4 regions of the Clostridium sp. 19966 genome follow, and region 3 is predicted to be linked to each of the others. Evidence: riboswitches for the same ligand, from Rfam matches in the RefSeq annotation. Region 3 holds a riboswitch; each other region holds the start of a gene.
The links. Region 3 has a riboswitch for S-adenosylmethionine ahead of IAI10_RS14445 (ATP-binding cassette domain-containing protein). Riboswitches for the same ligand answer to the same signal wherever they lie in the genome.
Positions count from the first base shown of each region.

Region 1: another riboswitch for S-adenosylmethionine. It lies ahead of IAI10_RS15985 (nitrogenase component 1); the one in region 3 lies ahead of IAI10_RS14445 (ATP-binding cassette domain-containing protein).
Region 2: another riboswitch for S-adenosylmethionine. It lies ahead of IAI10_RS16005 (YezD family protein); the one in region 3 lies ahead of IAI10_RS14445 (ATP-binding cassette domain-containing protein).
Region 4: another riboswitch for S-adenosylmethionine. It lies ahead of metH (methionine synthase); the one in region 3 lies ahead of IAI10_RS14445 (ATP-binding cassette domain-containing protein).

Region 1 is NZ_JACTOJ010000016.1:83,947-92,319, reverse strand. It holds gene IAI10_RS15990 (nitrogenase component 1) at 5-1,321, opposite strand; gene IAI10_RS15985 (nitrogenase component 1) at 1,305-2,786, opposite strand; SAM riboswitch class I at 2,957-3,062, opposite strand; gene spoIVA (stage IV sporulation protein A) at 3,292-4,770, opposite strand; gene IAI10_RS15975 (NAD(P)H-dependent glycerol-3-phosphate dehydrogenase) at 4,879-5,880, opposite strand; gene der (ribosome biogenesis GTPase Der) at 5,882-7,198, opposite strand; gene IAI10_RS15965 (DUF512 domain-containing protein) at 7,198-8,373, opposite strand, start outside.
Region 2 is NZ_JACTOJ010000016.1:92,504-100,876, reverse strand. It holds gene IAI10_RS16035 (ABC transporter ATP-binding protein) at 1-908, opposite strand, end outside; gene IAI10_RS16030 (ABC transporter permease) at 927-1,727, opposite strand; gene IAI10_RS16025 (ABC transporter permease) at 1,748-2,689, opposite strand; gene IAI10_RS16020 (ABC transporter substrate-binding protein) at 2,722-4,269, opposite strand; gene nifH (nitrogenase iron protein) at 4,298-5,155, opposite strand; gene IAI10_RS16010 (radical SAM protein) at 5,195-6,094, opposite strand; gene IAI10_RS16005 (YezD family protein) at 6,231-6,374, opposite strand; SAM riboswitch class I at 6,492-6,592, opposite strand; gene IAI10_RS16000 (NifB/NifX family molybdenum-iron cluster-binding protein) at 6,774-7,130, opposite strand; gene IAI10_RS15995 (aminotransferase class V-fold PLP-dependent enzyme) at 7,184-8,373, opposite strand, start outside.
Region 3 is NZ_JACTOJ010000013.1:115,226-123,598, forward strand. It holds gene IAI10_RS14420 (hypothetical protein) at 1-937, shown strand, start outside; gene IAI10_RS14425 (MutS-related protein) at 1,001-2,464, shown strand; gene IAI10_RS14430 (lysine 5,6-aminomutase subunit alpha) at 2,479-4,029, shown strand; gene IAI10_RS14435 (OAM dimerization domain-containing protein) at 4,043-4,852, shown strand; gene IAI10_RS14440 (hypothetical protein) at 5,103-5,318, shown strand; SAM riboswitch class I at 5,441-5,540, shown strand; gene IAI10_RS14445 (ATP-binding cassette domain-containing protein) at 5,714-6,493, shown strand; gene IAI10_RS14450 (methionine ABC transporter permease) at 6,490-7,158, shown strand; gene IAI10_RS14455 (MetQ/NlpA family ABC transporter substrate-binding protein) at 7,176-7,991, shown strand; gene IAI10_RS14460 (NifB/NifX family molybdenum-iron cluster-binding protein) at 8,236-8,373, shown strand, end outside.
Region 4 is NZ_JACTOJ010000002.1:283,202-291,574, reverse strand. It holds gene metH (methionine synthase) at 1-3,009, opposite strand, end outside; SAM riboswitch class I at 3,100-3,212, opposite strand; gene IAI10_RS03210 (AraC family transcriptional regulator) at 3,291-5,537, opposite strand; gene IAI10_RS03205 (extracellular solute-binding protein) at 5,838-7,430, shown strand; gene IAI10_RS03200 (ABC transporter permease subunit) at 7,553-8,373, shown strand, end outside.

The DNA.
Region 1 (8,373 bases), on a different contig from region 3:
TATATTATCTATATGTGTCCAGTACGCTGTTATATATGTCTTCTATCACTCTTAGGCCTCCATTATAACCAGCATACCCACAATTTAATACTAATCTATAAGCCACAGGTGGACTTACAATAAGTAAATCGCTACCTATTTCTTTTGCTATATCACGTTCCCATCCGCTGCCTACTATAAGCGCTCGCCTGCTATTGTCCTGCTTTTTTATATCTTCATGTATTTCTCCTCCATCAATAGAGAACTCTACATCTGCTTGTCTATATTCAGATATGTTTTTAAACTGTTCTATGATTTCTCCTTTAAACTGATCAGGAGTATCTTCTGTTATATATTGTTTAGCAGGTATTATTCCAAGCTCATTCAATAAAAACTTAGAAAAACCAACAGCATAAGCAGAATCTAGTAAAGTATAAAATTTTCTTGGAAGCCCATATCTAAATTCCAGCATAAAATCAGCTGTTCTCTCTATAAAAGAGTAATATTTTTCTTCTTCCCTCTTGATAAATGATTCTACTTTTTCTTGTTCTAGCTCTGCGAATTTACCAACCTCCCTTAAAAATCTTGTGGTTTCTATTCCTCCTATAGGAAGATAAGGAAAATGATAATAAGGTGTTCCATATTTATTTTCAAGATGCTTTGCTATGTCAAGACCAACCCAACTATTTATAACTATGTTAAATTCAGCATTAGGAATGGTCTTCCACTCTTCCACTCCAGAGGATTCATTTCCAAAAAGAATATTTACTTTAAGTCCTATCCCCTGAAGTATCCTTTTAATTTCTTCAAGATTACCATTCCAATAAGGGTCCTGATATGGAATGGTTGCAAACACATTAACTAATCCATTACTTACTTCTTTATTAGAAGAAAATTTATCTACATATTGATCTATAATCGCCTTGACTACCAGCTCATGACTAACATAATTGTTGCTTTTAAAGCCTCCAGTCTCTATGCTTACAACAGGATATCCGTCCTTGCTATATCCAGCTACTAAAGTGTTTACATCATCTCCTACAATATCAGATGTACATCCGGTAAGAACTACATAAAGATCTGCATCTATTACTTTAAAAGCACCATCAATAACACTTCTTAATTTTTGCTCTCCACCAAAAACTATTTCAGATTCACTAGCGTTGGTGCAAGGTATTGTGCTCCCTCCTGCATAGCCTTCTCCTTGCCCTATAAGTCCAGTAACCTTTCCGCTGCAGCCAGGTCCAGAGTGTAATATAGGTACTGCTCTTTTAATAGCCACTACTGTCTGCTGAGCTCCCAGAGCACAAGAAAATCTAGGTTGTTCAATAACGTTCAACACTTGTATCACCTCCTAGGAATGTAAAGGGATCCTGCTGGAGCCACCATTTGGTATATGGCATGGTACTATGCTTAGCTAAATTAGTTACGAATTCCCTATTATCTATAGTCTCCAAAATTCTTTCCGCATAATTTATTATGCCTTGATATCCAAAACCAAATTGTTCATCTCCTATTAATAAAGTTGGTACTCCAAGCTTTGCTCCCCAAAGTGTCATTCCTCCATGCCTTGCAATCATAATATCAGGTCTAACTCTATTCAAAATATTTACGAGTTCATAAGCTTGCTTATTGCAAACATTATAATTCTTAATGTCTCCATAGGTTTTTACATCATGTGCTAAAGCATCGGATGTTTCATCTTCATTATCAAAAACAGGATCATGATGAAAAATTGCTGCTCCTTGCACATTAAGTCCCAATTCTCTAAGCAATGCTATAAGCGCATGTCCATGTGCAGCTCCTGCAGTGATATAGGCGGTTTTATTTTTAAGCTTTTCTCTATATTTCTCTATTAACGGAAGTGCTCTTTCATGTTCTTCTTGTATATATTTTTCAATTTCTTCTTTTTTATCTAATACCTTTCCTATTTCTCTTAACCAATTATCTGTGCCAGAAACCCCATAAGCTGGCGGTGATTTTATTTCAGGTACTCCATAAACCTGCTCTAAAGCTGCACCTAAATAAGTTCCAAGAGTACTGCATATTTGTATAGTAGCAGCTGATTCAGAGATGTTTTCTAATTCACTAATAGTTGAAAACGGCACTATATATTTAGCCTCATATCCTAGTCTATTAAGCAAATCATCAAAGATATGGCTTCCCCAAAAATTTATTATATTGATTTTATTATTTTTTTGTTTTGGAGGTTTTACTATTTTTCTCACAATGGAGTGATAGGCTGAATCAAAGCCAGATGTCCATATTTTAGATCTAAAGCCTTCACAGAAACAGGCTACTATAGGAATCCCAAGTTCCTCTGTAAGCTCATCAGTTACACTTTCTATATCATCTCCTATTATGGCTGATGCACAGGATGTAGTCACAAATATTGCATTAGGTCTAATCTTAGCATACACATTCCTAATAGTTTCTTCCAGTTTTTGAGTTGCTCCAAAAATTGTATCTTTTTCTGTAAGATTAGTGCTAAAATACTTACCTATGGTGCTGGGTAAATTCCTTTCCATCTGCCCTACCCTGTATACAAAGTTATATCCAAAAAAGTCTCCAGCACATCCCACAGGAGCATGATTTATAACTGCTGCATCCTTAATCATAGAAAGCTGGCAAAAAGCATTTCCAGAGCTACATCCCATGCATTGGCTAAAACTTCTTGAACTGTCTCTAAGCTGTCTGCATTGACCTAATTTCACCAATTCTTCTGCTGTCCCTTGAAAGCCTGTAATAGACCCTAATCTGTTTTCTCTAATTTCAACAGCAGGAGTTCTTAAATTAATCTTACTCAAATAAAATTCCTCCTTCAAATATTCCATAAATGCTGGTAATAATAAAAAAGACTATATTTACTCAAATTAAGAAGTAAATATAGCCTCTAGTTTCTCTAGTCAACTAATTACAATAAAAAAATCCTCTTATCAAAAGAGGATTCTATAATCTAATTTTATATAAATCAATCCTCTTATCTCTCAAAACTCATTTGCAGGAATTAACACCATACATTTAAATGAAATGCTGGTTGTCGGGTTTCACAGGGCCAGTCCCTCCACCTCTCTTGATAAGAATCTATTAAATTTTATAACCTACTATTCCAATAAGAATAGTCTATTGCTGTTATTAAAATTATATCACAATTTAATTTACTGTCAACATAAAAAATATACAAATTAAAAGCCTGTAATCTTAGAGATCGCAGGCTAAAATTTATTTTGTTATTATTTTTAGTATATGTTTTAAATCAGTGCTGATTTTTACATTGATTTAAAACTTACCTTCAGGCCTAGAGACTATGTTTCAAAGAATTATACAAATTAATCCTCCGTTTCCTTCATTTATTATTTTTTGGAGGGTTTTTTGGATTTTAATCTGAACATCCTCCGGCATCTTAAATAGTTTGTTTTGAAGTCCTTCTTTAACCACCATCTCCAGTGATTTACCAAACATATCGCTTTGCCATATTTTTGACGGATCACTTTCAAATTGCTCTAAAAGCGATTTAACTAAATCTTCACTTTCCTTTTCAGTACCCATTATAGGAGATACCTCTGTTTCTATATCACATTTTATCATATGGAGAGATGGAGCACTAGCTTTAAGCTTAACTCCATATCTATTTCCTTGTCTAACAATTTCAGGCTCTTCAAATTTCATTTCTTTAAGCTGCGGAGCCACCAATCCATATCCAGTTTCTCTGACATCTTTAAGGGCTTCTTCTACTTTTGAATATTCAATCTTTGAGTATTGAAGTTCCTTAATTATTTTTAGCAATTCACTTTCACCGGATATATTGCAGCCGCAAACCTCACTAAGTATGTTGTAGAATATTCCATTTCTTGGCTTTAGAATCACTCTCGCAGTACCATCCCCCATATTCATTTCATTAACTTCAGGAGCTTCAAGAAACTCAAATTCCATTAATGAGCTTACAGAGGTTTTAACATCCCTAACACTAACAACATTTTTACACATGTCCTTTATAACATTTATAAAACTTGTCTTAAGCCAATGCGTCGGTTCCAATTTCTCAATCCATTCTGGCATATCTACATTGATTTCCTTTAACGGGAACTCACTGAGGACTCTATGAAATACTTGTTTTACATCTTCCTCGTTCATATTTACCACATCCATAAGCTGAACAGGAACATTATATTTTTCTTCTAGATCTGTTTTTAACTGCTTAGTCTCCTCTGAATCCACTCTAGAAGAATTAAGTACAATAATGAATGGTTTTTTTATTTCTTTAAGTTCTTTAACCACTCTTTCTTCTGCTTCTAAGTATTCTTCCCTTGGTATGTCAGTAATAGAGCCATCTGTAGTTACTAAAAGTCCAATAGTAGAGTGTTCGGTTATAACCTTTTTAGTTCCTATTTCTGCAGCTTCTTCAAAGGGTATTTCATAATCATACCATGGTGTAGTAACCATTTTAGGTTCCGTTCCTTCAATGTATCCTGCTGCTCCTTTTACTATATATCCTACACAGTCTACCATTCTAACCCTAAATTTGATACCTTCATTCATATTTATTTCTACCGCTTCATTAGGAACAAACTTGGGCTCTGTAGTATGAATAGTTTTTCCAGAAGCGCTTTGAGGAAGTTCATCCTTAGCCCTCTGCTTTTTATAATTGTTATCAATATTAGGGATTACCATCATATCCATAAACTTTTTTATAAAAGTAGATTTTCCTGTTCTAACAGGTCCAACTACGCCAACGTAAATATCCCCCTGAGTTCTCTCTGCTATATCCTTATATATATCAAAGCTCTCCAAAATACACCCTCCCAATGCTATATATTAACAATATATATATATTACATTGAAAAGATTTTATGACAAAAAATAAATCATCTTTTATTTTAAAGATGATTTATTTTTATATTAATATATTTCATATATCTCATTTTTCTTGTCTCTGCACATTAGTTCTATTACAGCATTCTTAGGGCTTAAATTGCCAAATAAAACTTTATAAAGCACTTCTGTTATGGGCATTTCCACATTTATTTTTTTACTTAAAGTATAAAAAGCATGACATGCAGATGCTCCCTCTACGGTTCCTATCTGACTTAATGCTTCCTGAACTGGGATTCCTTGTCCTATTAGTATTCCTGCCTTCCTATTTCTGCTATGCATACTTGTGCAAGTTACTATTAAATCCCCCATTCCAGTTAATCCAGAAAAAGTAGCTATCTTGCCTCCCATTTTGGTGCCTATTCTCATTATTTCATGCATTCCCCTGGTCATAAGAGCAGCTTTGCTATTATCTCCATATCCTATTCCATCTGCTATACCAGCCGCTAGTGCTATAATATTCTTCACAGCCCCTCCAATTTCAACTCCTAGTAAGTCGTCATTAGTATACACTCTAAAGTTATCCGTCATAAACAAATCCTGAACCTTATTTGCATACTTCATATTCTCAGAACTTACCACCACAGTAGTTGGAATATTCACAGCAACCTCTTCTGCATGGCTGGGCCCAGAAAGCACCACCACTGGATTCTCTGGTAACACCTCATGTATTACTTCAGATAGACGCTTCACAGGCTTCTCTTGTATACCTTTGGCCACATTTATTATAACCTGATGAGGCTTAATGTATTTCTTAGAGTTAGAACAAATTTCTCTTATATGGCTGGATGGAACTCCTAAAATTATGTAATCGGAATCTTCTATAGTTTCCTCTATATTATCATAGGCTTTCACTAAGTCAGGTAAAATTACATCATTTAAATATTTGCTATTCTTATGATTATTATTTATATCCTCTCTAACTGAAGCATTTCTAGCAAATATGCTGGCATCCAGTCCTTTATTTCCAACTAGTATAGCCAAAGCAGTGCTAAAGCTGCCGCCTCCTAGCAAAGCTACTTTTGTCATTCTATTCCTTCCTTTCCCTAAACTCCAACTTTATACCTGTTCCTTCAAAATCAAAGCTGGCTCTAAGCTGATTTTCAAGGTATCGTTCATAGGAGAAATGTAGGGTTGCAGTATCATTAACAAAAAACACAAAAGTTGGGGGTTTAGTACCAATCTGGGTTACATAATAAATCTTAAGTCTTTTAAGTCCTACAACTGGAGGCTCTTTCATCAAAACAGCCTTGTTTATTACTTCATTAAGAACTCCCGTAGTTATTCTTCTATCATAGTTATTATAACATTTTTTAGCTAGTTCCAAAACCTTGCTGGTTCTTTGACCAGTTTTTGCTGATATGAAAAGAAATGGCGCATAACTTAAAAAGCTTAGTTTCATCTGCAGATTTTTCTTAAAGGTATTCATAGTTTTATCATCTTTTTCTATTAAGTCCCACTTATTAACAAGTATCAGTATAGCTTTATTAAGCTCATGAGCATATCCTATTATTTTTTCGTCTTGCTCGCTTATGCCTTCTTCAGCATCAATCATCAGTATGCATATATCAGCTCTTTCTATAGCTGCTAAAGTACGTACTACACTATATCTTTCAATTTCCTCTTTTACCTTGCTTTTTCTTCTAAGTCCGGCAGTATCGATAAGAATAAACTTGCCATATTCATTTTCTAGATAGCTGTCAATAGCATCTCTTGTTGTTCCAGGTACATCACTTACTATTACTCTTTCCTCACCTAGAAGTTTATTAATTAAAGAAGATTTTCCTACATTAGGTTTGCCTATCATAGCTATTTTAACATATTCTTCATCTTCTTCCTCCTGCTCTACATGATTAAAGGCTTCTACCACTTTATCAAGCATATCTCCAAGCCCTAAACCCTGTGATGAGGATATGGTTACAGGATCTCCAATACCTAAATTATAAAATTCATATGCATTATCCTCTTCCTTAAGTGAGTCAATCTTATTTACCACAAGTAATACATTTTTTTTACTTTTTCTTAACATTTGAGCAACTTCTCTATCAGCAGCTGTAAGTCCCTCTTTTCCATCTACTATAAATATTATAACATCTGCTGTTTCAATAGCTATATTTGCTTGCCTTCTCATTTGGCTTACAATTATATCTTCACTTTCTGGTTCTATTCCACCTGTATCAATTATAGTAAAATTATGATTAAGCCATTCTGCTTCAGCATACACTCTATCTCTTGTAACACCAGGTGTATCCTCAACTATTGAAATTCTCTTCCCTGCAAGTTTATTAAATAAAGTTGATTTCCCTACATTAGGTCTTCCAACTATGGCCACTATAGGTTTTGCCATTATTTTTCCTCCTTACTGTTTCTGTTTATTATATCTATTAAATCTTTTCCCGTATAATCGCATATTATCACTTGTCTGTGAAGAACTTTTTCCATCTCTTCCACTGACACATCATCCAAGAAAATTCTCTCTCCACTCTTAAGCATATTTTCCGGCAAAATAAGCGGTCCTTCTATGGTTTCATTTTTTAATTGATCTATTATATCACCACCAGTTAAAAGTCCGGCTACAGTTATGGTGCTTCCAAAAAAGTTATTTATTATTTTTTTCACTTTAAGATTTAATTTAGAATTTTCATTCATCACTTTTTCTGATACCCATTTTATCTCGTCAAAAGCGGATACTCCAGTAGCAAATAAAAAATTACCGCTTATGTTTTTCTTTAATTTCTTTACATCCTTATTTATGGTATCTCTTAGTATTCTTATCATTCCTATTCCATCTTCAAGCTGGTGAAAGGTAGAATAGAACTCAGCATTTGGTACTTCTTTTCCTGCAAGCACGTAAAATTCATCGGAAAGCCTAACAAAAGGTGTTCCAAGTTCTATCATATACTTTTCTTGAAGTTCCTTTACATTATCTAACTCTTGGGCTGCTGTCTCTCTTGTAAAAACAGTTAAATCTTTAAGCCCTTTTCTATGTTTAGTTATTCCTACTGGAACCACCGCCACATCCTCTACTGCTGGATACAAATTATTAAGATCCTTAACAGTTCTTAATAACTCCTCTCCATTGTTTATACCAGGGCAGCAAACAACTTGACAATGCATAACTATACCAGCATCAGCCAGCAGCTTCAGACGTTCATAGACTGCACCTGCAAATCTATTATTTAGCATCTGAATTCTAAGCTGTGGATTAGTAGTATGTACCGATATATTTATAGGACTTATTTTATATTTAATTATTCTATGTATATCATCATCTGACATATTTGTAAGAGTTACAAAATTACCTTGAAGAAATGATAATCTAGAATCATCATCTTTAAAGTATAAGGTATCCCTCATTCCTCCAGGAAGCTGATCAATAAAACAAAATACGCAATTATTATGGCATCTTTTTGCATGATCCATGATAGCATTCTCAAATTCTACCCCTAAATCCTCTTGATACTCTTTTTCTATCTCATAAGTCCAAATCTCCCCATCAGCTTTTTCTATATCAACTTCTAC
Region 2 (8,373 bases), on a different contig from region 3:
AAGCATTTTTCTTCTGCTTTTTCACACCTTGATGAAAATCTGCAGCCAAATCTTTTTTCCTGAATAGATGGAACCTTTCCTGAAATATTTACAAGCCTTTTCCCCCTCTTGTCCATGGTAGGTATAGATGCTATAAGCCCTTTTGTATATTGATGTGTTGGATTTAAAAAAATATTTTTAACAGTCCCCTCCTCAACTAAAGAGCCTGCATACATAACTATAACTCTATGGCACAATCGACTAATAACACCCAAATCATGAGATATAAATAATATAGAAGTGTTATATTCTTTATTTATATCTCTCAGTAATTTTAATATCTGAGCTTGTATAGTAACGTCTAAGGCCGTAGTTGGTTCATCAGCTATTATAAGTTTAGGTTTGCAGATGATAGCAATAGCTATCATTACCCTTTGGCGCATTCCTCCTGATAATTGGTGTGGATAACTATTATATACTTCCTTAGCCATAGGCAATCCTACTTTATTTAGAACATCCAACACCCTTTCCTTAATCTCCCTTTCTGTAAATTTATAATGAATTCTTAAGCCTTCTCCAACTTGTTTTCCTATAGTTAACAGCGGATTTAAAGAAGTCATAGGTTCTTGAAATATAATTGAAATATCTTTTCCTTGTATTTTTCTCATTTTATCTTTGCTAATCCCCTTAAGTTCTGTACCGTCAAAAATGATGCTTCCCTGGGTTATAATAGCGTCTTTAGGCAAAAGTCCTGCCAGAGCTAATGCAGTAAGACTTTTTCCACATCCTGATTCACCAACGATTCCTAATATTTCACCATTTCTTATATTTAAAGAAACCTCCTCAACTGCCATATCAATATTTTTTATGCTCTTTATGCCTACGGATAGAGCTTTTACCCTTAACAAAATTTCAGACAAATAGGTCACCTCCTTTGAATTTCTTCATCACTCATATATTTTTCTGAGGCCTTCAGCAATAAAATTAAAGGCTATAACCGTTATTACTATTGTTATTCCAGGGCCTATAGCTCCCCAAGGAGCATTAAATAAATAAGCTTGGCTTTCTGACAGCATTCTTCCCCAGCTTGGATCTGGAGGTTGAACTCCAAAACCTAAAAAGCTCAAACCTGCTTCTGATAAAATTGCATTTGAAAGTCCTATAGTCACAGCAGATAGAAGAGCAGGATAACTATTAGGCAAAATATGTAGGAATATTATTCTAAGAGAGCTTGCACCAAACACTTTTGCGCTTTTGACAAATTCTAATTCCTTTAGCTGCAGAAATTCACCTCTAGTTATTCTACAGTAGCTAGGTATAAAAATTACTGTTAAAGCTAAAATTGTCTGATATTTTCCTTGCCCTAAAACTGTCACGAGAGCTAAAGCCAAAAGTATTCCTGGAAAGGCAGTAAGAGCGTCATTAATTCTCATTATTATTTCATCCATCCATCCGCCGAAATATCCTGATATGGCACCCAAAGTAACTCCTATTAAAGTTCCAAGCAGAACTGTACTTATTGAAATAAAAAATGTAGCTTTCGCTCCAGAAATTATGCGGCTAAATATATCTCTTCCAAAATTATCAGTTCCCATAAGATGACTGAAATTTGGCGCTTGATATTTTTGCACTACATTCATTTTATTAGGGTCATAAGGCGTATAAAAAATTCCTATAGCCATCAATAGTAAAATAGCTCCCAGTAATATAAATCCAGCCACCAGGTTCCAGTTATAATGTTTCTTCATAACAACCTCCAAAATATTATTTATGCCAGCCTTATTCTAGGATCAATGACTTGATATAAAATATCTACTAAAAAATTAATAAAAACTACAATAAATGCAAGATAAATAACTAGAGTTTCAGTTAGAGGGAAGTCTCTGGTGGAAATGGACATTATCAAAAGATTGCCTATACCTGGCAGTGAAAATATCTGTTCAACAATTATGCTTCCTCCTAAAATGCCAGCTATTATCATGCCCATTAGGGTTATTATAGTTATTAAAGAATTTTTAAGAACATGTCCATATAATACATTTCTCTCCTTATTCCCTTTACTGTAAGCAGTTCTCACATAATCTTTTCTATTTTCTTTTATTACTGAAGCTCGCAGGAATTTCACCACTATTGCTATGTTAGGCAGAGCTATAGCTAGGGATGGCATGATCATATATTTTAAAAATCCTACAAAATCTTCACTATAATCAATGTATGCTCCAGGTGAAAATATTTTAAATATTATACCAAATATCCAAATTAGCAGTACCCCCAAAAAAAATGAAGGTATTGCTATATTTATTTGGCATATGACATTTATTATTGTATCTACTAAGCTCCCTTCTTTTTGAGCCGAATATATACCCAGCGGTATGGAAATGACAAAAATCATTATTAATGATAGGATTGCCAATGACAAAGTCACTGGAATCCTCTTAGAAATCAAATCTTTTACTGGTTCAGCAAATCTTATAGACCTGCCAAAATCACCCCTAACAAAATTCTTAATCCAATCTATATATCTTTCAGACAAACTTTTATTTAAACCAAGTTCCTGTCTTAATGCCTGTACTTGTTGCGGAGTAGCTTCTGTTCCTAACATAACTAAAGCTGGGTCTCCAGGTATTACATTAAAAACTCCAAAGGTAAATATAGACACAAGTATCAATGTAATTAAAAGTGTAACCATTCTTTTTAAAATATAACTCAAATATGTGTCACCTTCCTACTTATATAGTTATATTATTTTGTATAGTATAATGCTGCTAAATCTTGAACATAAGTTGGATAAAACTTATATCCTGCTAACCCTTTCTTTACCACCACAACTTTTTCTTGGTCTTGAATAAATATTGAAGCTGCATCTTCATTTAAAATTTTCTGAAGCTCTTTATAATCTGATATTTTTTTAGCATCATCTGTTGAATCAACTGCATCTTTATAGGTTTCATCATATTTTTCATTCTTGTAATTTATAAAATTGCTGCTATCGGTAGATACATATCTCCCTAGCAATGCTCTAGGTGATAAATAAGAAGCATCTAAACTTATAATAGTTCCATCATATTGTCTTCCCTTATAAGTCTTTTCTAGCCATTCTCCCCACTCTACTTTTTTTATTGTAGCCTTAACATTTATAGCTTTTAGCTGTTCTACTATTATTTGTGCTGTATCAACGTGAAATTGATATACTGAGGGTACAGTAATTGTAAATTCAAATCCATTTGCATACCCTGCCTCTTTTAAAAGTTCTTTTGCCTTATCTATGTTAGGATTATAGGTATTTTCCAAACCACTTTGAAAATACTTTTTAAAGCTTGAAAGAAAATTAGTTCCAGCGCGCTTTCCAACTCCACTTGCTACGGTATCTATTACACTTTTAGTATCTATAGCGTAATAGAGCGCTTGCCTTACCCTTATGTCATCGAAGGGTTTTTTTGCGTTATTTAAAGCTAACAATTGTAGTAGATTTGCGCTTCCAGTCAAGGTATCATAGTTTGCGGTAAGCTGGTCTGCCTGATCTTTAGTTATGAATGCAGAATCTATATTTCCAGCCTTTAGTCCTAAAAATGTGGCATTTGCATCTTCAATTTTATAGGTCACTTTATCTAAATGAGGAAGTCCCTTTTGCCAATAATCTTTGTTTTTAACTAATTCAATTTTATCTTGTTTATCATATTCTGTTATCTTAAAGGGTCCAGTTCCAATAGGCTTTGTTGCTTCCTCTGTATAATCTTTGGGTACTATAGCCACAGTTAGATAAGGTAAAAACTCTGTATCAGGCTTAGTAAGATTAACCTCTATGGTAGAGGAATCTTTAATATCCACGGACTTAATATTAGCAAGTTCAGCCTTAAGGGGTTTACCTGTATCCTTTCCTGCAGCTTTATCTAAAGAATATTTTATGTCCTCCGCAGTTACAGTTTTTTCATTATGAAATTTTACCTCATTTCTTAATTTGAAGGTATATTTTAATCCGTCCTTTGATACTTCATGACTGCTTGCTAACGCATCTATTAGATTTCCATTTTCATCAGGTTTTACAAGACCTTCAAATACATTAAATAAAACTGACCTAGTATCTGCCGCTGTTGCTAGAAATGGATCCAAGGAATCCGGTTCACTAGTCGTAAGAGTAATATTTCCACCATCTTTTATACTCTGGTTCTTTGCTCCAGTGCTGGCGTTTACATCTTTATCTGATTTTTTGCTACAGCCTGCAAGCACCCCTGCAAGAGCTACAATTGAAGCCAGAATTAATGCTGTAACTATTCTTTTATTTTTTTTCATTTACACTCACTCCCTATGATATTATCCTTTAAATGGCTTTTCCTGTTTCTAACGCTAAGAGATAGTCCCCCCACTTGGACGCCCATTCCTTAAGTTCACTTACAGATAGTGGTGATGGAACCTTAGAATCCGTATGCTCCGCGATTTTTTTTGCAAGTCCTTTATATATCTTAGCCTGCTCTGAATCTGGAGCAGCTTCAATAGTTGTCTTACCCTGAAGCTCGCTTTGAGTTACTGTTACTGAGCGGGGTATATATTCCATAACTTGAGTGTTAGTCTTTAAAACGAAATCATCAATGATTTCCTTAGAATAAGACTGATTTATAGAATTAGCTATTACTCCACCTAGCAGAGCACCACCTGAATTGGAATATTTTTGAATTCCTTTAAATAAATTATTTGATGCATATACTGACATGAAATCAGCGGAAGAAACTGTAAATACATGATCTGCTATTCCTTCTCGTATTGGAACCGCAAAACCTCCGCAGACTACATCGCCAAGAACATCATATATTACAATATCTAAATCAAGTTCTTCAAATATTCTCTGCTGCTTAAACAGCTGAACGGCCGTTATTATACCTCTTCCAGCGCAACCTACCCCTGGTGCTGGCCCTCCTGCTTCCACACAATATATTCCATTAAAGCCTTGAAAGATAACATCATGGGCATCAACTCTATTCTTTTCACGTAAAGTATCTAAAACCGTAGGAATATAGGTACCATCTCTTAATGTGTTTGTAGAATCAGCCTTTGGATCACATCCAAACTGCATCACCTTATATCCCATGGTGGTAAGTGCAGCACTTATATTCGAAGTAGTAGTTGATTTACCAATACCTCCTTTTCCATAAATAGCTATTTGTTTGATTTTCTTTGACATAATAATCCCCCTTTTAGTAATTCATATAATTTTAATTTGTTAGCCATGTGAAAATGTCTCATAATCATGTAATGCCCCATACAATTTATTCGAAAGATCTACTTGACCTGGTATTCCGCAGGCATCAGCTCTGCAGTGTTTACAATGTCTAAACACTTCAAGATACTTTTCAGCTTCCTGTCTTGCTTTATCTAATTGCAAACAAGTAGGCGGGCTTATATGGCTTAGTTCATGCTGCGGAATTAAAGGAATTATATTATATAAGGTAGCCCCAGCTTCCTGAACACTTTTTGCTATTTCTCCAATATGATTATCATTAATTCCAGGAATTAATACAGTATTGACTTTCACAATAATTCCTAAATCACTTATTTTCTTGATTCCTCTGAGCTGAGCATCAATTAATTTTTTAGCTGCTTCCTCTCCGTAATAAATTTGTCCATCTAATTGAATATAAGATATAATTTTGCTTTGTATAATAGGGTTAACAGCATTCACCGTTACAGTTATAGTTCCAACACCTACTTTATATAGATCATCTGCATATCTTTCTAATAGAAGACCATTAGTGCTTAGACATTGAATTAAATCTGGATAAAACTCATGTACTAATTTAAAAGTTTCTATAGCATGCCCTGTAGCAAGAGTATCACCAGGACCTGCTATTCCAACTACCGTTATTTCAGGACATAATTCAAGTGCCTTTTTTATTGTTTCAACTACATCTTGAGTCTTTAATATTCCATTTGCTACCCCTGGTCTTTCATCGTAACTATTGCTATAATCCCGTTTGCAGAATTTGCATTGAATATTGCATGCCGGACTTACAGGTAAGTGAAGTCTTCCAAATTTCATGTGAGCTTCACCACCCATACATGGATGCAAGTTCGATAGTTTAGAAAATTTATCATGATTTTTTATAGTATTTGATAAAAACATGTATGTCCCCCCCCTCTTTTATAGTAAATATGTGCAAAATAATAAGACATAGTAATTCTCTATCATTACCATGCCTTTAGTTTTTCTAATCAGCATCTTTTATCTTTAAATTTCTACTTAAATATAAAACTGAATTTTACTTTAACCTTATTTTTTCTGTGGTTTCTATCTGTATAACAACTCCGTCTTGAATTACAAGTGTTATAGTACCATATTTTATGTTCTCTAATAAATCTGTAAGCGTGTTAAGATAATTTGAAGAATTGCTGCTCTTACTCACCTTTAATGCGTTTCCATTACTCACTTATTACACCCCCAATATTTATATATAATAAAAAATCCTCTTTAAAAAACGAAAGAGGATTTTAAATGTGCGTAATGCCCTATTTTTATATTCCTCTTATCTTTCAAACTAATTTGCAGGAATTAACACCATACATATTTTATGCTGGTTGTTGGGTTTCATAGGGCCAGTCCCTCCACCTCTCTTGATAAGATATTTATTTCTATATTCATACTATTCAAATAGGAATGATATATTTTTATATAAATTTATAATATGATTTTAAATAACCTAGGTCAACTAATTTTATTATAAATTTTCCTTTAATAGTAATATTATAATGTAAACATACTCAAGTTTGTAATAGTTTAATTTTAGATATCAATTTATTGCTTTTTATGCTAATCTATTAAAATTAGCTACATTATCATAGTATTTTATCAATTTCTCTATAGCTACTTCAATATATTCAGTAACGCTGAAGGAATCTATTCCTTGTTCTTTAAGAGCGGCTTGAGCTCCAGGGCCAATCTTACCTATTAAAATAGCTCTGCAATCATAGATTTTCTCTATTAGAGAAGAAAACTTATTATTATGATATTCAACACACTGGCACAAAACTTTATTGTTTCTTTTCTCTATGAACTCATAATTTTCACCCTCTATTTCATATATCAAAAATTGAAGTGCAGTGGCAAAATGCTCATCAATAAAAACACCGTCGCTGCTTCCTATAGCTAATCTGTAACTCACGAATCCACCTTCTTTCTAAAATAGTCGTTCATACCTATATTCATTGACATTTGCTATAAAGAAGTAGCTGCTATGTCATATTCCTTTATTGACTCTGAATTCTCTTTAAAAACCGTTCTAAAAGCTTGTTCCAAATCTTCAATTAGATCTTTAACATCCTCGAGTCCTAATGAAAGCCTAATGGTTTCCAAAGGTATGCTGGCATTGCTTTTTTCCTTAGGAGTTAACTCACTATGAGTAGTTTTCGGTGGATTAACAATTAAGGATCTAGCGTCCCCTATGTTTGCTTGATAGCTAAACAGATTTAAGGAATTTATAAATTCATCAATTTCTTCCTCTGAGGCTTTTATGCCAAAGGAAAATGTAGACCCTGCACCCTTGGGAAGGTACTTTTCTTTAAGCTCTTTATACTCGCTTTTAGTTGCTGCAGGATATTTAATCCACGCTACTTGTTCTTTAGTTTCCAGGTATTCTACTATTTTTTCTGTATTTTCTACTTGCTTTTTCACTCTTTCAGAGAGAGTTTCAAGCCCTAATAAAACAAAATATGCATCGAAGGGACTTAAAGTGGCTCCTAAATAAGCTAAATAGTTTGATCTTATCCTAGCTATAAAAGGGAAATTAGGAAACACCTCAAGAAAACTTCTCTCCTTGTTATCACTGTTTCTCAGAGTATAATACTTCTCTAAAAATTGAGGATACTTACCTCTATTCCAATTAAATTTTCCGCCATCAACTATAAGCCCTGCAATTACATTTCCATGCCCTGTAATTGCTTTAGTGGCTGAATACACAACTATATCTGCACCAAATTTTATTGGATTTAACAGATATGGAGTAGCTAAGGTATTATCTACTATTAACGGAATTCCATTTTCATGAGCAAGCTTAGCCAAGGCTTCAATATCTGCAATAGTTGCATTCGGATTACTTATACTTTCAACATATATAGCTTTAGTATCGTTTTTTATTGCTTCTTTAAATTCTTCCAAATCTCTTGGGTTTTCTACCTTATCGATTTTTATTCCGAAGGCTGGTAGTATTTTTTTTAATGCGTCCAAGGTACCGCCATATAGATCATTAGTAGTTAATATTCTTCCTCCTCCTTCTGCTACATTCAGTAAAGTGTATGTTATAGCAGCCATACCAGATGCTACAGCTATAGCACCAGTACCTCCATCAAGCTTAGCAATTCTTTCTTCTAAAACTCCTACTGTTGGATTTCCAATTCTTGAATATACAT
Region 3 (8,373 bases):
AAAAACCACTGCTCTTAACAAAATACTGGAAGAAGCCAGAGGAAAATATAAAATTGGGATAACTTCTATTGGCTATGATGGAGAACAGACAGATAGGGTAACACATGGGACAAAACCTAGAATATATGTGGAGAAGGGGACTTATGCAGCAACTGCGAAAAAGTGTCTCGGGAATTCAGATGTCACTAAAGAGATAATAGCTGTACCTGATATAAGCACAGCTATTGGAGAAATAGTTATAGTAAAAGCTTTGAGTGATGGATATGTGGAACTGGCGGGACCATCAATAGGAAGCTATATGAGAGATATATGCAGGGAACTTATAAAAGCAGGCAGTCAGTTTGTTATAGTGGATGGAGCCCTTGAAAGAAGAAGTCTCACTATACCTGAAATAGCAGATGGAGTCATAGTTGCTACAGGAGGGGCAGTTGGGAGCAATATAGAAGAGGTGGTTAATAAAACTAAGCATTTTGTGGAAGTATTATCTACTGAAGTAGAGAAAAATGATAAAATGCTAGAACTAGCTAAGAAACTTATTTTAAAGTTTAAAGCTTCTGCTATATCTGAAGCTTTGAGTTATAGAGGCTGTGACACAAAGGAAGCAGCCATAGCTGATATCAGTGAAGAAACTGCTTGCTTAGCAGTTTCAGGAATGGTTTCGGATAAATTTATTGAGGACGTCATAAATAGCAAATCATCCAATCCTATTAACTTAATTATTGAAGATGGAAGCAAGCTTTTTGTAAAAAAAGAAACCTTAGAAAAATTCAAAAGACGTGGGGGAAGCATATCGGCTGTCAAGGCTATAAAAATAATCTGTGTAACCTGCAATCCCACCAGCTGGCAAGGATATGATTTAGATAATTTAAGCTTGCTAGCAGCCCTTAGGAAGAGTTTGAATATACCTGTGATCAATGTTAATATGCCTAACTCATAAATTCCTAGTGTATTTTAAAAAATTGGCTATGTTTTAAGAGAATGTTCATAAAGGGGAGTTAACGTGGAGTTTTTTGATGATAAAGAATTTGAAGAAATAGGGTTTTCATATATTCTGCAAAAACTTGAGGTGCTAACTCCCTATGGAGAAGAAGAGAAACATTGCATTCATTTTTTTTCAAGCGCTGAAAGCGAAAAGCTTATGTATGAACTTGAAAATTTAGAGCTTATGAAAGTAAACTTTGAAAAAAATCCATTCTTATTTTCAGAATTGGAAGCTGTGATGATGAAAATTAAAAATATAAGGGGCTCTATAGCGAGATGCAGAAATTCTATGACTTTAGATGAGGTGGAACTGTTTGAAATAAAAAATTTCAGTATGCTATCACAGAATTTTAAGAATATATTTGAAAAAACTAAGGTAAAGTTAAAAAAAATCAAACTAAATTCTCTTGAAGATGTCATAGACTTATTAGACCCAGAAAGCAGAGGAATTCCTACCTTTAGCATATATGAGAGCTATTCTGAAAAGCTGAAGGCTATAAGAAGGGAAAAGGATGAGCTGGAGAAGAGCATAATAAAAAATATAGGTACAGACGACGAAGAAAAGCTTAGAAAACAGAGATTAGAAGTAGTGGTGCAGGAAGAGGCAGAAGAGAGAAGTATAAGAGAGAAGCTGTCGAGAAAGATAAGTGCTGAATTAGATAAGCTAGAAGAAAATATGAGTTTCATAGGGAAAATAGATTTTATATTAGCAAAAGTAAAGCTGGCAGAGGAATATATTTCTGTAAAACCATTATTTATATCTGAAAGCATATATTTTAAAGAACTTTTAAATCCTAAACTTAAAGATAGTTTTATGAAAAAGAATAAAAAGTTTACGTCTATTACTATAGAGCTTTCAAAGGGGACCACTATACTTACAGGGGCAAATATGGGAGGAAAGACCGTTGCTTTGAAAACCATAGTGCTTAATTTATACTTAGCTCATTGCGGTTTTTTCGTTTTTGGAAAAGAGGCTAGAATGCCTTTCTTAGATTATATATATTTCATATTTCAGGATATGCAGTCAGATAAAAGCGGACTTAGCAGCTTTGGGGGCGAGATAATCAAGCTAAAGCAGATAATAACTGATGCCGAAGGAAAAATAGGGTTTGCAGCTCTTGATGAATTTTCCAAAGGTACAAATCCAAGTGAAGGAACAAATTTAGTGAAGGCAGTAGCAGAATATTTTAACGATAAAAGAAGTATGACAATAGTAGCTACTCATTACGATGGAATAGCTAATGAAGCCATGGAGCATTATGAGGTGGTAGGACTTAAGAATGTAAAATTGGAAGAACTTAGAAAAAACATTTATAAAAGCAGTGCTGATGCTGTGGATATGATACAGCATCACATGGATTATACTCTTGAAAAAGTAGAAGGGACGCATAGGACACCTAGGGAGGCACTTAATATATGCAGATTGTTAGGACTGCAAAAAGATATTTTGGATAGAGTGCAAGATAACTATGATGAATTATAAAAGGGAGTGACTGTATGGAGAGTAAGTTGAATTTGGATTTTAAAAAAGTAGAAAAAGCCAGAGCAGCAGCCAAACATATAGCTGCTGACACTCAAAGCTTTATAGAAAAACACAGCACTGTAGCGGTAGAAAGAACCATTTGCAGATTGCTTGGTATAGATGGAACAGATGAGGTTGGAGTGCCTCTGCCTAACGTTATAGTGGAGCATCTTGAAAGAAATGGTGCTTTACAGCTGGGAACAGCATTTTTTTTAGGAAATGCAATGATAAATACAGGTCTCACTCCTCAAGAGGTTGCTATTAAAGTGTCTAGAGGAGAACTGGATTTAATCAAACTTCCTATGCAGGAAGTATTTGAAGTAAAAGCCAAAATATATGAAGAGGCTAAAAAAGCAATAAGTAAAATTAATACGAATAAAGGAAAAAGAGAAGAGTATTTAGATAAATTTGGTGACAAGGAAGGACCTTATCTTTACGTAATAGTTGCCACGGGAAACATATATGAAGACATAGTACAGGCTGTTGCAGCAGCTAAGCAAGGGGCAGATGTGATAGCTGTTATAAGAACTACAGGACAAAGCTTGCTAGATTATGTGCCTTATGGTGCTACTACGGAAGGCTTTGGAGGCACCTATGCTACTCAAGAGAATTTTAGGCTCATGAGGGAAGCTTTGGATAAAGCTGGTGAAGAATTAGGCAGATATATAAGATTATGCAATTATTGCTCAGGGTTATGTATGCCTGAAATTGCTGCCATGGGTGCCTTTGAAAGACTGGATGTGATGCTGAATGATGCTTTATATGGAATTTTATTTAGAGACATAAATATGAAAAGAACTATGATAGATCAGTATTTTTCAAGAGTGATTAATGGTTTTGCAGGAGTGATAATAAATACAGGAGAAGACAATTACCTTACTACAGCAGATGCGGTAGAGGAGGCTCATACCGTTCTTGCATCTCAATTTATTAATGAGCAATTTGCCCTTTTAGCAGGAATTCCAGAGGAGCAAATGGGTCTGGGTCATGCCTTTGAAATAGATCCTAAGCTAAAAAATGGTTTCCTGTTTGAGCTTGCACAGGCGCAGATGGCAAGAGAGATATTTCCTAAGGCTCCTCTTAAATATATGCCTCCTACAAAATTTATGACAGGCAATATATTCAAGGGGCACGTACAGGATGCATTATTTAATATGATTACAATTTTGACTAATCAAAAGATACATCTTTTGGGGATGCTTACAGAAGCTATACACACACCTTTTATGTCCGATAGGGCTTTAGCTATAGAGAATGCCAGCTACGTTTTTAATACTATGGCTGATTTAGGAGAAGAGATAAGCTTCAAGAAGGATGGAATAATTGAAGGAAGGGCGGACGAAGTGCTTTCAAAAGCAGTTTCTCTTTTAGAAAATATAAAAAATCAAGGACTTTTTAGAACCCTTGAAAAGGGCAGCTTTGCAGGGATCAAAAGACCAATGGATGGAGGAAAAGGACTAGATGGAGTCTTTGAAAAGCATAAGGAATATTTCAATCCATTCATAGACTTAATGAAAAATAGATAAGGATGGTGTTAAAATGAGCGGAGGCTTATATTCTACTGATAAAAAAGATTTCGATAAAAATCTGGATCTGACAAGGGTAAGACCTTATGGAGATACTATGAATGATGGAAAAGCACAGCTTAGCTTTACTCTTCCTATAGAGGATGGAGATAAAGCTGTGGAAGCAGCACTGCAGCTTTCCAAGAAAATGGGCTTTAATGATCCTCAAGTAGCTTATCACTGCGGTTTAGATGCCAGATTTACTTATTTTGTAGTATATGGGAGCACTCAATATTCTGTAGATTATACTTCCATAAAAGTTCATACTGTGGATGTGCATGCCATGAGCATAGAAGAAACTAATAAGTTCATAAAAAGTAATATAGGCAGAAAAGTTGTGGTGATAGGAGCTAGTACCGGAACAGATGCTCATACTGTGGGCATAGATGCCATAATGAATATGAAGGGGTTTGCAGGACATTATGGGTTGGAAAGATATGATATGATTGAAGCTCATAATTTAGGGAGTCAGGTGCCAAATGAAGAATTTATAAAAAAAGCAGTAGAGCTTGATGCAGATGTGTTGCTAGTATCTCAAACTGTAACTCAAAAGAACATACACATTCAAAATCTAACTGAGCTTGTAGAAATGCTGGAAGCGGAAGGTATAAGGCATAAAGTTGTGCTTATATGTGGAGGACCAAGAATAACTCATGAACTTGCTAAGGAGCTTGGCTATGACGCTGGGTTTGGACAAGGAAAGTATGCAGACGATGTGGCAACCTTTGCAGTAGATGAGCTGGTAAGAAGGAAACACAGCATAAATGGAGAAAATGTAAAATAAATGTCTATAGGTGTTTATTTATGTAAACTAGTAAGGATTTTACATGTATAACGGAATAAACCTTGTAAATCACCGTAAATGAAGTATGCATAAAATTGTATATTTATGAAAAACTTATATAATTATATTGTGCAATATTATATGTTGCAAGATTAATAATGCTAAAATAATGCTATATTTCAAAGCAGAACTTAAATTTATATAGAAAATTATAGGTTTTACCTTAGTATTTATACAATTGGAGGTCTTCATGGAAGATGTTAAATGTAAAAAAACTGATATGGAAAATCTTAATAAAAGAATAGACGAAGCTAGAGAAATATTAAATGGGGTATGCGACGCTGATTATGATGGAAGCTTGTATACCAAACGATTATACATAAGTAAATGTTTGGATATACTTATTGTGGAATATATGAGACTAAAGAAACATTGTAATACCTGCAAAAGGCTTCAAAATAATTAGTATAAGTTTTTAAGATGTGGCAAAAAATCAATCAATGTTCAAAATAAATTAAAATAATTTATTAAAAAGGTATTGACATATTTATATATGCTTGTTACAATTAGAAAAAATGAATAAGAAACTTCTTATCAAGAGCGGCGGAGGGACTGGCCCTATGAAGCCCGGCAACCTGAATTTTTTCAAAGGTGCTAAATCCTGTAGGTGTAACCTAGAAGATGGGAAGAGAGCGAATTATATCCTCTTGTAGCCCGTCTGCAAGAGGTTTTTTATTTGAAAATTTAAAGTTAATAAGGGGAATCAGGGATACCATAACAAAGAAATATTTTTTAGCAGATTATCCACTTAAAACCTATTAAACAAATAGGATAAGTAATGAAACAAGGAGGGCAATATTAATGATTACAATAAGGGAGCTAAATAAAACATTTAGTACTCCTCAAGGTAAAATACCAGTCTTGAAAAACATCAATCTTCAGATAAAAAAGGGGGATATATTTGGAATAGTAGGCTTCAGCGGTGCAGGAAAATCTACTCTTATACGATGTATAAACCGCTTAGAGGAACCAGATTCGGGGGAAATAATCATAGGGGATAAAAATATTACAGCACTTAAAAAAAGAGAATTGAGGCAAGCAAGAAAAAAGATAGGTATGATATTTCAACAGTTTAATCTTTTCGATTCAAAAACTGTTTATGAAAATATAGCTTTTGCACTTGAAGTGGCGGGATACAAAAAGAAAGATATAAAACCTAGAGTAGAGGAACTATTAGAACTTGTAGAGCTTACTGAAAAAAAAGATGCATATCCGCTTCAGCTTAGCGGAGGACAAAAGCAAAGGGTAGGCATTGCAAGAGCGCTTGCTAATGATCCAGATGTTCTATTAAGCGATGAGGCTACATCAGCTTTGGATCCGCAGACTACCTACTCAATATTAGAGCTTTTAAGAGATATAAATAAAAAGCTTAGCATCACTATACTTCTAATAACTCATGAGTTAGATGTTTTAAGATATACCACCAATAATATGGCTGTTTTAGAAAATGGAAGCATAGTGGAGCAGGGGCCTACAGAAAGCTTGTTCTTAAATCCTAAAAGCGATACAGCCAAGAGATTTATAAGCATAAGCAATAGTCTGCAGCGCAGAAGCTTAGAGGAAGCGGGGTCAGGTATATGAGTAATAATCTATATGATATGTTATCAAAAGGAACTTTTGAAACTTTATATATGGTGGCAGTTACAACAGTAATAGCGCTTGCTATAGGGCTTCCAATAGGAGTCATACTCACTATAAGTGAAAAAGGAGGGATAGTTCCATTCCCTAAATTCAACAAGGTGGTGGGAGCGATAATAAACATCATAAGATCCTTGCCAGAGCTTATTCTTATAATAATTCTTCTTCCTGTGGCTAGGCTTATAGTTGGAACTACTTTAGGGACCGATGCAGCAATAGTTTCCTTATCCATAGGATCAGCACCTTTTATTGCAAGAATAATTGAGAATTCCTTAAAGGAGGTACCTCAAGGAAAGATTGAAGCAGCAGAAGCTTTGGGAGCCAGCCCTCTGGAGATAATAATAAAAGTACTTATACCAGAAGCACTGCCATCCTTAGTGAGAGGTATAACCATAGCTATAATATCTATAACAGGATTTACAGCTATAGTAGGAGCTATAGGCGGGGGAGGACTAGGAAGCCTTGCTATAAGATTTGGATATCAAAGATTCAGAACCGATGTACTTATAGGCACAGTGGTAATTCTAGTAGTGATAGTGCAGGCAGTTCAGATAATTGGGGATTTAATAGCAAAATTAATAAATAAAAAAAGATTTAAATTTGATTAAATAAGGGGGATTTTAAAATGAATAAAAAATTATTAGCAGCAGTAGTAAGCGTATTTGTTATAGGGGGAATATTTACAGGTTGTTCATCTAAGAGCAAAGAGAGCACATCAGATGATAATACTATCAAAATAGGAGCATCTCTTACACCGCATACAGAAATATTAGAGCATATTAAACCAGCGCTAGAGAAGGAAGGTATAAAGCTTGATATAGTATCCTTTGATAGTGACGATGAATTGAACCCAGCACTGAATGATAAGCAGATAGATGCAAATTATTTTCAGCATGTACCGTATTTGGAATCAGTATCAAAGGAAAAGGGCTATAATTTCGCTGTGGCAGGAAAGGTTCATGTTGAGCCAATAGGTTTCTATTCTCAAAAATTAAAATCTATAGATGATATAAAAAATGGAGCTAAGATAGGTATACCTAACAATCCTTCAAATGAGTACAGAGCATTAGTGCTTTTGCAGTCCAAGGGACTTATCAAATTAAAGAGCGGTATTGCAAATTACAGTGCAACTCCAGCAGATATAGCAGACAATCCTAAAAATTTAAAGTTTGAAGAAATCGATGCGGCACAGCTTCCAAGATCTCTTCCAGATTTAGACGGAGCAATTATTAATACTAATACTGTTTTAGAAGCAAAGCTTGATCCAAACTCAGCACTATTTAGAGAAGATGCTAATTCACCTTATGCAAATGTGGTTGTGGTAAGAAAAGGTGATGAAAATAAAGCTAAAATAAAGAAATTAGTTGCAGCTTTAAATACAGATGATGTTAGAAACTTTATAAAGCAGAAGTATGGAGTGGCAGTAGTACCAGCATTTTAACCTACTAAATAAAAAATGTGTATTCAATTGGTAATTTACAAATTATGAGTAATAAGTAAGAGTGAAGAGGTAGTGGTTTAGGTTGAAATCGTCTCTTTTAGAGCCGATTTCAATTTATAAATTTGTTACAGGGGAATTTTAGCCACAGCTCTTACTTCTTAATTGTTCTTAGCTAAACTATAAAAATTATTTGGAATGCAAACAATAATTAGGATGACTTTTGTCATAAGGAAGGAGGATAATCATGCACTATAAAGTGGCATTTGCAAGCAGCGACGGAGAACTGGTAAACAAAAATTTTATTAAAGCAAACAAGTTCATAATATATGAAATAGGTGACAATACAGCAAAATACCTTGAAGAAAGAACTAAGAAAAGAGTA
Region 4 (8,373 bases), on a different contig from region 3:
ATCTCCAGAAGAATTTGCAGGGAAGATTCCAAGCAATCCTTTTGCTGTAAGTATATTATTTTTCTCAATGAAATCCAGCATTTTGTTTGCATCTTCATAAATCTTTTTAGCTTCTTCTCCATATTTTGGATCATCCATTATCTTTGGATAAGTGCCTTTCATATCCCAGGCAATAAAGAAGAAAGTCCAGTCTATATATTTTCTAAGCTCACTGATAGGATAACTATCAAATTCTTTTATGCCTAGGAAGTTTGGTTTTACTATTTTTACCTTCTCCCAATCTATTTTAAAAGATTTTGCTCTAGCTTCATTCAAAGGGAGAAACTTTCTTTCTATCTTAGAATAGTTTTCTCTAACCTTAGCATATTCTTCATTTATTCCTTTAAGATAAATATCTCTTAAATCTTTATTAGCTAGTTTTTTAGCAGCTTCTACTGCCTTGGAAGCATCTGTAGTATGCACCACACCTCTTGAATATTTCGGAGCTATTTTTAATGCAGTATGAGTTTTAGAAGTGGTAGCTCCTCCAACCATCAAAGGAATATTAAAGCCTTGTCTCTCCATCTCTTCAGCTACATAGCACATTTCTTCCAAAGAAGGAGTGATGAGACCACTCAAAGCAATTATATCTGCATTTTCTCGTTTTGCCGCCTCTAATATAGTTTCACAGGGTACCATGACTCCTAAATCTATTACTTCAAAATTATTACAGGATAATACCACTGAGACAATATTTTTACCAATATCATGAACGTCGCCTTTCACGGTAGCAAAAACCACTTTACCAGCACTGCTTCTACCTTCTCCAGACTTTTCAGCCTCAATATATGGAAGAAGGAAGCTTACTGCCTTTTTCATGACTCTTGCACTTTTTACTACTTGAGGAAGAAACATTTTTCCTTCACTAAAAAGTTCGCCAACCACATTCATTCCAGACATTAGAGGCCCTTCTATAACTTCTAAAGCTCTGCTTACATTTTTTCTAACTTCCTCAACATCCTCTTCAATGTAATCAGTAACACCTTTTACCAAAGCATATTTCAATCTTTCCTCAGCAGAGGTGTTCCTCCAGGCTAATTTATTTTCTTCATGAGCATTTTCTTTATTTTTGTATTTTTCAGCTAATTCAATTAGTTCTTCAGCTGCATTTTCATTCTTATTTAAAATTACTGCTTCCACTTTTTCAAGCAAGACCTTATCAATTTCATCATATATTTGAATCATTCCCGGATTAACTATTCCCATGTCCATTCCAGCAGAGATTGCATGATATAGAAAAGCAGAGTGCATAGCTTCTCTTATGGCATTATTCCCTCTAAAGGAGAAGGAAAGGTTGCTTACTCCTCCGCTTACCTTTGCATAGGGGAGGTTTTCCTTTATCCACTTTGTTGCATTTATAAAATCTACAGCATAGTTATTATGTTCTTCCATGCCTGTGGCTATAGCCAATATGTTAGGATCAAAAATTATATTCTCTGGTGAGAATTTAACCTCATTAACTAGAATGTCATAAGCTCTTTTACATATGTGAATTTTTCTTTGAAAATTGTCCGCCTGACCTTTTTCGTCAAAGGCCATAACTATTATACCTGCTCCATATTTATTTATTAACTTTGCTTCTCTTATGAATTCTTCTTCTCCATTTTTTAAGGATATTGAATTTACTATAGCTTTGCCTTGAATTGCTTTAAGACCTGTTTCTAGAACTTCAAATTTAGAAGAATCAATCATCACTGGAACTTTTGAAATTTCGGGCTCACTGGCCAGCAATTTTAGGAATGTGTCCATTTCAACTTTTGCATCCAGAAGGGCGTCATCAAAATTTACATCTATGATTTGAGCACCATTTTCTACCTGGTCTTTAGCGATTGATAAGGCTTCTTCGTATTTTTTTTCTCTTATAAGTCTGGCAAATTTAGCTGAACCTGCTACGTTTGTTCTCTCTCCAACATTCACAAAATTAGAACTTTTATTTATTCTAGTTACTTCAAGTCCGCAGAAAACACTTTCTCTTTCTATTTCTGGAAGCTTTCTGGGTTGTACCTTTGAAACTGCAGCAGCTATAGCTTTTATGTGATCTGGAGTGGTACCGCAGCATCCTCCAACAATATTTAAGTCACCCTCATGAGCCAAATTTTTTACTATACCAGCCGTTATTTCCGGAAGTTCATCATATTCACCTAAGGAATTTGGGAGTCCTGCGTTAGGATGAAAGCTTATATAGAGGTTTTGTGTTTTAGAAAGAGTTTTGATGAATGGAATCAAATCTTCAGCACCAAAGGAACAATTCAATCCGATACTTACAACTCTATGATTCTTCATGCTTTCTGCAAAAGCCTCTAAGGTTTGACCAGATAAAATTCTTCCGCTTTTATCAGCAATAGTTCCGGAAATCATAACAGGAATATCTAGATTTCTATCAGTAAGAATAGTGTCTGCCGCAAATATAGCAGCTCTTGCATTAAGAGAATCAAATATGGTTTCAATAAGTAAAAGATCTACTCCGCCGTCAATAAGTCCGTTAATCTGTTCTTCATAGCTAACAACCAGATCATTAAAACTTACATTTCTGAAGCCTGGATTTTCTACGTCTGGTGACATAGAAGCAGTTTTGTTAGTAGGACCAATAGAACCTGCTACAAAGCGTGGTTTATCAGGAGTTTTTAGGGTAAACTCATCTGCAGCTTCTCTAGCTAATTTTCCACCTTGAAAGTTTAACTCGTAAACTTTATCCTCCATATTATAATCTGCTTGAGATATTCTAGTGGAATTAAAGGTATTAGTTTCAATTATATCTGCACCTGCTTCTAGATATTTAATATGAATTTGCTTTATTATTTCAGGTTTTGTTATGTTAAGGAGATCATTATTGCCTTTTTGATTGGAGTGGCAGTGACAGCTTCCTCTAAAGGTTATTTCATCTAAATTATGCTTTTGGATACTGGTTCCCATAGCTCCATCTAGTACAAGTATCCTTTTATTTAAATGTTTAAATATATCATATCTCAAATTATTTGCCCCCTTATAATTGTTAAAAAATTATTTATAAAAATAAAAACGCTATTTTTCAAAAGAAAAATAGCGGATATTACACTATTCTTCTTATCTGCCAGAAATATTATTTCTGCTGGAATTAACACCTTTTATTCTATTTAAAGAATATAGGTTGTTGGGCTTCAAAGGGCCAGTCCCTCCACCTCTCTAGATAAGAATATTATTTACTTAAACTTTATATAAATTCTAAATTATAATGGTGTAAAAGTCAATAAAATATTGTATATATAAACAATTTAAGAAACTTCGTCTTTGTATTTTCCTGGGGAGATGTTTGTATATTTTTTAAATACTCTTGAGAAGGTACGAACATTATAGTAGCCCACAAGCTCAGCTATTTTTTCAATAGTGGAATTCTTATTAGCTTTAAGCAAAACCTTTGCTTGCTCTATCCTGAGCTTTGAAATATAATCCAGCAAACCTTCTCCTACATGGTCCTTAAATATTTTGGAAAGATATACAGGATGAACGCCGAATTGCTCACTAAGCTGTTCTAATCCAATATTGGGGTCATTATAATTTTTTTCTAAATAGGGGATAACACTGCTTATTACCCAACTGGAGCTCTTTTCTATATTTTTATTAACATGCGCACAAAAAGCCTTAAGAAAATTATCTAATTGATTTTTCATCTGATTTAAGGTTTTACAGCGCAAGAGCTGTTTAATCGGATTTAATTCCTGAAGAAATTTATCTTTGTCAAGGTCAGACACATCATTTACTGCTCTTATCATAGTGCTGACCATGTTAAGCATTAGGCATTGAGCTAGCTCTATATTCATTCCTGAATTGAGGTTTTTTGAAAAAATTTCATTGACGATTTTGCTAGCCATAGCATAATTTCCGGATTTTATATGATTCAAAAGCTGATGTTCCTGATTTAAAGGATAGCAATAAGTATCCTTAAAGGCACTGTTAATATCATCATAAGAAATATTTTGTTTTATTCCCATGATATTTTTATAGTTCATAGCATATAGAGATTCGTTATAGGCTATAGCAATATTTTCAATATTTTCATGTATTCCGCTCATAGAAAAAGAAATATTTGTTTTAAAGTTTTTATTTATGAATTCTTCCGTTTCGTTCATAGTATTTAAGGTATCAGATTTAGCAAAGAATATGTTATCTTGCTTGAAGTTGATTAGACAAACTAGATTGTTATCCGCTTCTACTACAAAGGCTTTATTTTTTTTATTAACTAAATCTATTATTATATTAGAAAGAATGAAATTTAAAGTGCTGAGCCTATTTCCCCAATAACAATTCAATGATTCTATATCCTCATCTGAGTCATTTATAAACAATGATATTACTGCAAAATAATTTGACTCAAAAGTTATATCAAAAGAAGAAAGTCCTTCATCTAAAGGAATGCTTTCATCAATGCCGCCCTTCAAAAGTTTTTGAAGAAAGTTATTTTTTAATATTAAATTTTGCTTAGACAACTTGTTGCTAATCAAATCATTATCAGCTAAAGTTTTCTGTATGGCTTTTTCTATCAGAGTATATTCATTTAAATTACTTTCCTCAATACTAGTGCTATCTTTTAAAATACCTAATAACTTTGTGATAGGATTATAATTTTTTTTCAGTGAGTAATAAGCGAAAATTGAGTAAAAAACCATGCTTAGAAGAAGGCCCAGTAAGGTGAAATATTTTATATAGTTTAGCTTTTGGAAAAATACACTGTTAGGAATCATAGTTACATATTTCCAATCAGTTTCTTTAGAAGAGATATAGGAAATAACCACTTTTTTTGAATTTATATATTTATACAGCACACCGCTCTTACCCTGCAGATTTTTAAAATTAAGCTCGTTAGACAAATTTACCGAAACAGAAGAGGCAATAATGTTATTTTTACTATCCAATATGAAGGATACACCTTTAGTCATGGTATTAATTCCGGATAATTGCTGCAATAGGTTTGTCTCATTTAATACTATTCCAGAGCTTACAGAAAGATCTAGATAATTAATTTGAGAAAGTGCTCTTACATAATTAAGTTTATTATTGTTTGAATGATCTTTGTCCATAATTGTAGTAAAGTATTTTTCGGGAGTTCTTTCATCAAATTCCTTAAGCCATTTTACAAAATCATTATTATTTGAGGAGTAAGTGTTTTTGAAAAAATCTTCTAAATCAAATATGCCATCAGCAGTTATTATTTTATTATAATTTTTTAGCATTATATAAGCACCGTTTATGCTGTTATTTAAGGAAGCGTAAGATTTTAGCGAAGATGCAATCTTATATACATTAAAGTAATCCGCATCAGTTAAATTTCCATTTGTTGAAAGAATATCTTGTATATTCGAATTATAGCTAAGTTCTAGACATACCTTTTTTATATTTTCAAGAGAGTTATCCATATTTGTGCGTATGGAACTTAACATAAAAGTATTTGAATTATTTATTTCAGACTTAATATTTTTGTCAGTCCATAAATAAATGAGCCCACTTACAATTATGAAAAGCACTAGAAATACAACATAAGATAGCAACCATGTGATTATAACGCTTTGTTTTTTACTGATAAACTAATCCTCATAATAATCTCCTTTTATAGGTAATGTAAACATTTTCAAGACATATGCTAAATATAGCATATTAATATTCTTAATACAATTTGGTTTATGCCTCATGCAGCAGGTCAATATTTAAGTATTAAAAAATGACCTATGAGATTAAAAAGTAATCGTTTAAAAAATTGATGTGTGGTGTTAGTATCACATTGTAAGAGGCCTCACAAAATTAAAAATGTGAACGGGGGAATATGGATGTTAAAAAGAAAAAAATTATTTATCTCCTTATTGACAGTAGTAATGCTGACTTCATCTTTAATGATGGGATGTAAGAAATCAGACAATAGTTCTGCTGCAAATGATTCTGCAGCTTCAAGCAGCAGCTATCCATTAAAAACTGACGTTACCTTAACTTGGTGGGTTGGGTTTAGCCAAATACAAGGCTATGGAAATATTAAAACTGAAAATGATACAGAATTTGCAAAAGAACTTTTGAAAGAAACAGGAATAAAGGTTAAGTATGTTCATCCATCTGGTAATGACACCTCAGGAGCACTAAATTTATTAATTGCCTCAGGCGATTTGCCAGACATCATTGAAAATGATTGGTATTCCTTTGCTGGAGGCCCAGAGGCGCCTATTAATAATGGAACTACATTAAAATTAAATGATTTAATAGATAAATACTCTCCTAATCTAAAAGCCTATCTGAAGAAGAATCCTAATTTAGATAAAGCTGTTAAAACTGACTCAGGAACTTACTATTGCTATCCATTCTTAAGAGATGATGATAAATTAACCACCTATTTAGGACCAATTGTCAGAAGAGATCTATTGGACAAATTAGGGTTAGAATCACCAACTACTATTGATGAATATGAAAACGTACTCACTAAGTTTAAAGAATCCGGAATAAAGTCACCTTTAACTTTTGATTGGGGAGCTATAGGATGGAGCTCAGCTTTTGTTGGGGCTTATGGCGTTAAACCTGGATTATATGTTGAAAATGGAAAAGTTAAATTTGGACAAGCGGAGGAAGGTTATAAGGATTTCTTAACATTAATGAAAAAATGGTACATCAGCGGTCTCTTGGACAAAAATTTCGCAACTTTGACAGGAGATCAAAAAGCTACGGCTATGACCAGTGGCAATTCTGGCGTAAGCATTGGACTTGGGGGTGGAAATATGGCAGCATGGCAGACTAATGCTGATAAGACTGGAAATGGATTTAAGTATGAAGGAGCTAAATATCCAGTGCTTGAAAAAGGAGAAACACCTAAATTCGGACAGCAGGATAGCAGATATACCACATATAATGCAGCCGCTATAACTACAAAATGTAAATACCCAGAAATAGCTGCAAGGCTCCTTGACTTTGGATATAGTGAAAAAGGTGCTAAGCTTTATAACCTTGGAATAGAGGGAAAATCTTATACTATGAAAGACGGAAATCCTACTTATACCGACACTGTATTAAATAATCCAGATAAAATAGCTAGAAGCAGTGTAATGGCTAACTATACTCGTTATGCGGGATCTCCTACTATACAGCAGGTTTTAACTCAGCAGTTAGCAACGCCTCTTCAAAAAGCAGCCACAGAAACTTGGAAAACAGATGCTTCAAAATATAATCTGCCACAGATATCTTTAAAATCCGATGAAAGCTCAGATGCTGCTTCTATAATAAATGGAATAAATACCTATGTGAACGAAATGTCCTTTAAATTTATTATGGGAACTGAGCCTTTATCAAATTTTGATAAATATGTTGATCAGCTTAATAAGCTAGGACTTCAGAAGTATCTAAAATATAATCAGGATGCTTTAAACAGATATAATAAACGTTAATCCTTAAATTAAAATCATAAACTGTGTTTGCATACCCTCTTATGGAAATTATCTAAACTTTGGGTATGCAAATTTCTAATACTTTGTATGTGAGTGTTTCTCATGGGGAGGAGTGATATTACATGTTGCAAGTTAACAAGAAAGTAAGAATTGACAGCTTTGGCACTAGGGTTAAAAAAGACTTTAAGAAGAATAAAGAATTATATCTTTTAGTATTGCCTGTGGTTTTATTTTATTTAGTATTTTGTTACAAGCCTATGTATGGAGTAATAATAGCATTTAAGGATTTTAATCCTTCAAAGGGGATTCTAGGAAGTAACTGGATAGGGTTTAAATATTTTACTGACTTTTTTAGCAGTTATTATTTTGTAAGATTGATGAAAAACACTTTAATAATCAGTGTAACTTCCTTGATTTTAGGTTTTCCAGCTCCTATCCTACTGGCACTATTGATTAATGAACTAAGAGTTAAATGGTTTTCTAGAATTGTGCAGACCATAACCTACATTCCCCACTTTGTATCTCTCATAGTTGTTTGCGGAATGATAGTAGATTTTTCACAAATCGGAGGAGTGCTCAGTTCTATAGTAGAATTTTTTATAGGTAAGCAGGTAAATCTTCTTTCCGTTCCAAGTTACTTTGTGCCGCTTTATGTAAGTACCAATATATGGAAAGAAATTGGATTTTCTTCAATTATATATATAGCTGCGCTCATGGGAATAGATCAACAGCTGTATGAGGCTGCTCAGATTGATGGCGCGAATAAATGGAAGCAGCTGCTTCATGTTACTTTACCTGGAATTGCCCCTATGATTATAATAATGTTTATTCTTGCCATGGGAGGTTTATTAAATGTAGGTTATGAAAAAATTATTCTTCTATATAATCCTATGATTTATTCCACCTCTGATGTAATATCCACTTTTGTATATAGGCGAGGACT